Pokkaliibacter sp. MBI-7: one gene and its partner. Each later gene encodes a partner of the first gene's protein in a complex. Links are inferred from orthologs where the notes say so. Each region holds a gene or a part of one and is shown in the gene's direction. Other genes may lie near its edges. The genes, in order: lpdA and aceF.

Region 1 (3,140 bases):
CATACAGGCCGTGAGCAATGCGGCTTTGCTGTCTTCATCAGTCAGTGCCCGGGCGATGGCCATCCCCCCCACCATCAGTGCGGTAATCGCCAGCGCCCGTTGCTGACGATGCTGGCTATTCCCGCTAAGGCGTTCTTCCACAGGCTCCAGACCCGCCTCAATGACATTATTCAGACCATGAAATACCCGGGTGTAGGCATCGCGGACGCCTTTGTCACGGTTGGCGATGTCGGTGGACAGAAACGCCATCGGGCAGGGGAAAAACTGCAGCGCCAGATGCTCGTTACTAAGATAGCTGTTGATCACCTGTCGCGCGGTCTGCGCCGGATCACTGAGGTTTTTCAGGACATTGGCCACACCGCTGTGGCGGCTGGCGGCAATAATGGATTCCCGGTACAGCTCCTGCTTTGAGCGGAAGTGGGCATAGAAAGCACCGCGTGTCAGCCCGGCAGCTTCCATGACCTGATCGATGGATACGGCATCAAAACCCTTGGTGGAAAACAGCTCTGCCGCCGCCCGCACGATGCGTTCGCGTGACTGTTGCTTGTGCTCAGGGGCGTAGGGCATGGCGATATTCTCTCTGTGACAGGTTAGGGCCAGCCCAGTATAGAGACGATGCAGCTGTCAAAATATGTTCTTTAACATATTTTGGCGGCGCCTATGATTATCAGCATCGCAGGCGATGTGCCTGTAACCGCTTCAGGAGGTGCACATGAAACCGACTCTGCAGACGCAACTGGTGGTCATCGGCTCTGGCCCGGGTGGCTATTCCGCGGCTTTCCGTGCTGCCGATCTGGGCATGGACGTCACGCTGATCGAGCGCTACAGCGAGCTGGGAGGCGTCTGTCTCAATGTCGGCTGCATTCCGTCCAAAGCCCTGCTGCATGTGGCGCAGATTCGGCGGGAAGTCAGCACGGCAGCTCATGTCGGCTTGAGCTTCAGTGACAACGGGGTGGATCTGGACAAGGTGCGCACTTTCAAGCAAAGCAGCGTCGACAAGCTCTCCGGCGGTGTCTCTGCTATGGCCAAAGAGCGCAAGGTGCGGGTGCTGCAGGGCTATGCACGTTTCAGCGGCAGCCATCAGTTGCTCATTGAGCAGGAGGATGGTGTGCAGCCGCTGCAGTTTGAGCAGGCGATCATCGCGACCGGGTCACGCAGTGTGCAGCTACCCTTTCTGCCCAAGGATGACCCGCGGGTGTGGGATTCCACCGCTGCGCTGGAACTACGCAGCATTCCTCCACGCCTGTTGGTCATTGGCGGCGGTATTATCGGACTGGAACTGGGGACGGTGTATCAGTCCCTCGGCAGTCAGGTCACCGTGGTTGAGGCCGCGTCGCAGCTGGTGCCTGCCGCAGATAAGGATCTTGTCGATATTTTCCAGCGCAGTAACAAGGATTACCTCAGGGTACTGCTCAGCACCAAAGTGACGGCTGTCGCCGCGGCTGAAAAGGCACTGACGGTGACACTGGAGGATGCCAAAGGCCAGCCCGCTGAGGAGGAGTTTGATGCCATTCTGGTGGCGGTAGGGCGGCGTCCTAACGGCTTGCTGCTGGATGCGGATAAGGCGGGCATCGCGGTGGACGAGCGCGGCTTTATTCCAGTCAGCAAACAGATGCAAACCAGCCAGCCGCACATCTTCGCCATTGGCGATATCGCCGGTGAGCCGATGCTGGCGCACAAGGCCACCCATGAAGGTCATGTGGCGGCAGAGGTCGCTGCAGGGCATCAGCATAGCTTTGGCGCGCTGGTGATCCCCTCCATTGCCTACACCAACCCGGAGATTGCCTGGGTTGGACTGACGGAAAAGCAGGCCAGACAACAGGGGCTGGCTTATCAGGTGGCGGCTTTCCCGTGGAAGTTCAATGGCCGTGCCATCGGTGCGGATCGCGTCGACGGTAAAACCAAGCTGATCTATGACGAGGCCACCGGCAGACTGCTGGGCGCCGGTCTGGTGGGCATCAATGCCGGTGAACTGCTGGCGGAGCTGACCCTGGCTATCGAGTTCGGTGCCACGGTGGATGATATTGCCCTGACCATTCATGCGCATCCCACCCTCAGTGAGTCGGTGGGGCTGGCGGCAGAGCTGGCAGTGGGCACCATTACCGATCTGCCTAATCCCAAAGCACAAAAACGCTGAAACAGCCCCGGCAGCTGGGCGCTATGCCTTGTTCTCGGCGCCAGGGTGTCGGGCGGGGCGTCGCTCGCCTGCCAGGGGAGCAACAGATAACTCGTGATAAGCGATTCAGCCCTGGTCAGAGGACAATCAAGATGAAACGAATTGTGGTCACCGGCATGGGGATAGTCAGCCCGCTTGGTTGTGGGGTGGAGACGGTCTGGCAGCGGCTGCTGGCGGGCCAGTCGGGCATTACCCTGCTGCCCGATGCGATTACTGAAGATATTGCTGCCAAGGTGGGCGGCAGGGTGCCAGCCAAAGCCGATGACGCCGAAGGCGGCTTTGATGCCGATGACTGGGTGCCCGGCAAAGAGCAGAAGAAGATGGACCGCTTTATCCTGTTTGCAGTTGCGGCCGCCCGGCAGGCGCTGCAGCAGGCAGGCTGGGTGGCGAACACGGCTGAGCAGCAGGAGCGTACCGCCACGGTGATTGCCTCCGGCATTGGTGGTTTTGGTGCCATCGCCGATGCGGTACGTACCACCGACAGTCGCGGCCCGCGACGGCTGTCGCCCTTCACGATCCCCAGCTTTCTGGTCAATCTGGCAGCTGGTCATATTTCCATCATGCATGGCTTCAAGGGGCCGCTGGGCGCACCGGTGACCGCCTGCGCTGCAGGCGTACAAGCCATTGGTGATGCTGCACGGATGATTCATGCAGGTGAGGCAGACATTGCTGTGTGTGGTGGCGCTGAGGCTTCCATTGACCGCGTCAGTCTGGGCGGATTTGCTGCAGCGCGGGCGCTATCGACCGGCTTCAGTGACTGCCCGGAGCAGGCTTCCCGTCCTTTTGATCAGGCTCGTGATGGCTTTGTAATGGGCGAGGGCGCCGGTGTGCTGGTGATTGAAGAGCTGCAGCATGCGCTGCAGCGTGGTGCGACGCCCATCGTCGAGCTGGTGGGTTATGGCACCAGTGCCGATGCCTACCACCTGACCGCTGGGCCGGAGGATGGCAGTGGTGCACGCCGTGC
Region 2 (3,275 bases), 230 kb from region 1 along the record:
GTATGTATCTGCTTGAAGAGGCGAATCCTTCCAGCAAGCTGAGTGTTCAGCTGATGGGCTCGGGCACCATCCTCAATGAAGTGCGTGAAGCAGCCAAACTGCTGCGTGAAAACTTCAATGTCGATGCCAATATCTGGAGCGCTACCAGTATGAACGAGCTGCGCCGCGACGCGCTGGACTGTTCACGCTGGAACCTGCTGCACCCTGAATCAGAGCCTCGTGTTCCATATGTGACCGAGTGCCTGAACAAGTTCAATGGCCCGGTAATCGCCTCTACTGACTACATGAAACTGTACTCTGATCAGTTACGTGAGTTCGTTCCACATCGCTTTAAAGTACTGGGTACTGATGGTTTCGGCCGTTCTGATACCCGTAAGAAACTCCGTCACTTCTTTGAGGTTGACCGTTACTTTGTTGCCATTGCTGCTCTTAAAGCTCTGGCGGAAGAAGGCAGCATCGACGTCAGCGAAGTATCACGTGCCATCAAGCTGTTCGGTATCAATCCCGACAAGTTGAACCCGGTAACGGTTTAACGCTAGCACTTGAAACGGATGAGAGGTGATCAACGTGAGTACTGAAATCATTAAAGTGCCTGACATCGGTGGTGGTGAAGCCGATGTCATTGAGGTCTGTGTCAAGGCTGGCGACAGCATCAACGAAGGTGATTCCCTGATCGTTCTGGAGACCGACAAGGCCTCCATGGAAGTGCCTGCACCCAAAGGTGGGGTGGTGAAGTCCATCATCATCAAAGAAGGTGACAAGGCTTCCGAAGGTCTGGATATCCTTGAGCTTGAACTGGAAGGTGCATCAGCACCCGTGACATCCGCGCCCGCTCCGGCGGCTGAGCCGGTTGCCGCAGCTCCATCCCCTGCACCCGTTGCCGCACCTGCGGCGGCCAGTGGTGGTGAAGAGCAGGTTACTGTCCCGGATATCGGTGGTGCTACCGGTGTTGACGTCATTGAGGTGGTGGTCAAGGTAGGTCAGGAGATTGCTGAAGGCGATTCTCTGATCGTGCTGGAAACCGACAAGGCGTCCATGGAAGTTCCTTCACCCAAGAGCGGTGTGGTGAAAAGCATTGCTGTTGCTGAAGGTGGCAAGGTTTCCGAGGGTGATCTGATTCTGGTCCTGGAAGTTGCAGCAGGTCCTGCGCAGCCTACTCCGATCGAGTCGTCTTCTGTTACCGCTCCTGCGGCAGTACCCGCAGCTCCAGCAGCACCAGTTGCCGCTCCGGTGGCGGGTGGTGTTGAGGCCGTTAAGGTACCTGATATCGGTGGTGCGACCGGCGTAGATGTCATTGAAATCTGCGTCAAGGCCGGTGACACCATTGCAGAAGGTGACTCGCTGATCGTGCTGGAAACTGACAAGGCATCAATGGAAGTACCTGCGCCAAAAGGTGGCGTGGTCAAATCCGTTGCCCTGAAAGAAGGTAGCAAGGTCTCGGAAGGTGATCTGATTCTTGAGCTTGAAGTGGCCGGCGCTGTTGCTGTTGCCGCTCCTGCGCCAGTTCAGGCTGCTGCGCCAGTCGCACCTGCTGCTCCTGCTCCTGCTCCTGCTGCTAAACCCGCTGCTGCCCCGGCGGCTGCAACAGGTGAAGCAGGTAAGAACGTTCATGCAGGTCCTGCTGTGCGTGCTCTGGCGCGAGAGTTTGGTGTTGATCTTGGTAAGGTGACGCCAACGGGCCCACGTGGTCGCATCCTGAAAGAAGATATCCAGACTTACGTCAAGCAGGAGCTGGCCAAGCCCAAGGCGGCTGCCGCTCCCGCAGCCACCATGTCTGGATCGGGGATTCCTCAGGTACCGGCAATCGACTTCAGCCAGTGGGGTGAAGTGGATATCCAGCCAATGAGCAAGATCCACAAGGTGACCGCTTTCAACATGAGTCGCGCATGGCTGAATGTGCCACACGTGACTCAGTTTGATGATGCCGATATCACTGAGCTGGAAACCTTCCGTAAGGAAGTCAAAGCCGAGGCTGAGAAGGCTGGTGTCAAGTTGACTCCGTTGCCCTTTATCATCAAGGCCTGTGCTATTGCACTGCGCAACCATCCGAAGTTCAACGCTTCTCTGCACGCAGACGGCGAGAACATTGTGTACAAGAAGTATGTACACATCGGTATGGCAGTAGACACCCCCAACGGTCTGGTAGTCCCGGTTATCCGTGATGCCGACAAGAAGAGTGTCTATGAGCTGTCGCGCGAAGCCAACGAGCTGGCCAAGAAGGCGCAGGAGAAGAAACTCAAGCCTGCAGAAATGCAGGGTGCGTGCTTTACCATCTCCAGCCTCGGTGGTATCGGTGGTATCGGCTTTACTCCTATCGTTAACACCCCTGAGGTGGCGATCCTTGGTGTATCTCGTGCCGATATCAAACCGCGCTGGAATGGTAAAGAGTTTGAGCCTCGCACCATGCTGCCGTTGTGTCTGTCCTATGACCACCGCGCCATCAATGGTGGTGATGCTGGCCGCTTCCTGACCTATATGGCTCAGCTGCTGGCTGACGTTCGCCGTATGCTGCTCTGAACGGACTTCGGGTAGCCTTTTCTGCCCCATAGTTTGTACCCTTAAAGGCCACTGTTCGCAGTGGCCTTTTTTGCTTCTGTTGCATATGTCCACAGCGATATTTTGCTGTCGTACGATCAGGCTGTGTGCTGCGGATACCAACGATTTTTAAATGTGATCGGGAGGGTCTGGTGTTATATCAACAGGTTGCAGAACAGTTAGCTGAGCATATCCGCACAGGCGTATTCGCTGAGGGTGAACGGATCCCTTCTATTCGTAAATTGCATCAACAATGGGGTGTCAGTCAGAGCACTGCTCTGGCGGCATTGAGTGCGCTGGAAGCGCAGGGCCTGATCGAGGCGCGCCCACGCTCTGGTTTTTATGTGAAGGCTTTACCAGAGCGTCTGCAGGTTGAAGAGCATGTGCCAGCCCCCGTGGCGGTTTCTCGCCACCAGTTGATCAATCATGTACTCAATCAGTCTCGCCAGCCTGGCCTGATGCATCTGGGTGCCGCGGTGCCTGAGGCGGCGTTCCTGCCTCAGGAGATCCTCAGGCGAATCTCAAATCGTTGCTTGCGTGAACAGCCGGGTCTGATTACCGACTATGCCTTTCCTCCGGGCAATAAGACCCTGCGACAGCAAATCGCTGTACGTATGCAGGCTGCGGGGTGTTCAGTATCTGCCAGCGAGCTATTGATCACTCAGGGTTGCCAAGAGGCGCTCAGCCTTTGCTTGCGCGTGCTGGCGCAGCCGGGTGATCTGATCGCTATCGAGTCGCCT

The links.
Region 2: the proteins of lpdA (region 1) and aceF are in contact, whole or in part, in a crystal structure (PDB 1EBD), measured with the Geobacillus stearothermophilus proteins. The link is inferred for Pokkaliibacter sp. MBI-7 from one-to-one orthologs. Residues at the interface, in WP_049624544.1 of Geobacillus stearothermophilus: Pro340, Ser341, Asp344, Tyr345, Arg403, Asp406, Val408, Glu431, Ala432, Gly433, Asp438; in WP_033016211.1 of Geobacillus stearothermophilus: Ile130, Ala131, Met132, Pro133, Arg136, Arg140, Glu141, Asn155, Arg157.

What each region holds. Positions count from the first base shown.
Region 1 is NZ_JARVTG010000001.1:965,968-969,107, reverse strand. Bases 102-2,924 are described here. They hold lpdA (dihydrolipoyl dehydrogenase), read left to right. Parts: upstream 102-712; coding sequence 713-2,137; downstream 2,138-2,924. Other genes in these bases: fabF (beta-ketoacyl-ACP synthase II), read left to right, coding at 2,269-2,924; QCD60_RS04300 (helix-turn-helix domain containing protein), read right to left, coding at 102-567. Outside these bases: more of QCD60_RS04300, read right to left, coding at 1-101; more of fabF, read left to right, coding at 2,925-3,140. UniProt on the Escherichia coli protein: Lipoamide dehydrogenase is a component of the glycine cleavage system as well as of the alpha-ketoacid dehydrogenase complexes.
Region 2 is NZ_JARVTG010000001.1:732,837-736,111, reverse strand. The notes cover bases 85-3,042. They hold aceF (dihydrolipoyllysine-residue acetyltransferase), read left to right. Parts: upstream 85-567; coding sequence 568-2,517; downstream 2,518-3,042. Other genes in these bases: QCD60_RS03315 (PLP-dependent aminotransferase family protein), read left to right, coding at 2,688-3,042; aceE (pyruvate dehydrogenase (acetyl-transferring), homodimeric type), read left to right, coding at 85-533. Also shown: more of aceE, read left to right, coding at 1-84; more of QCD60_RS03315, read left to right, coding at 3,043-3,275.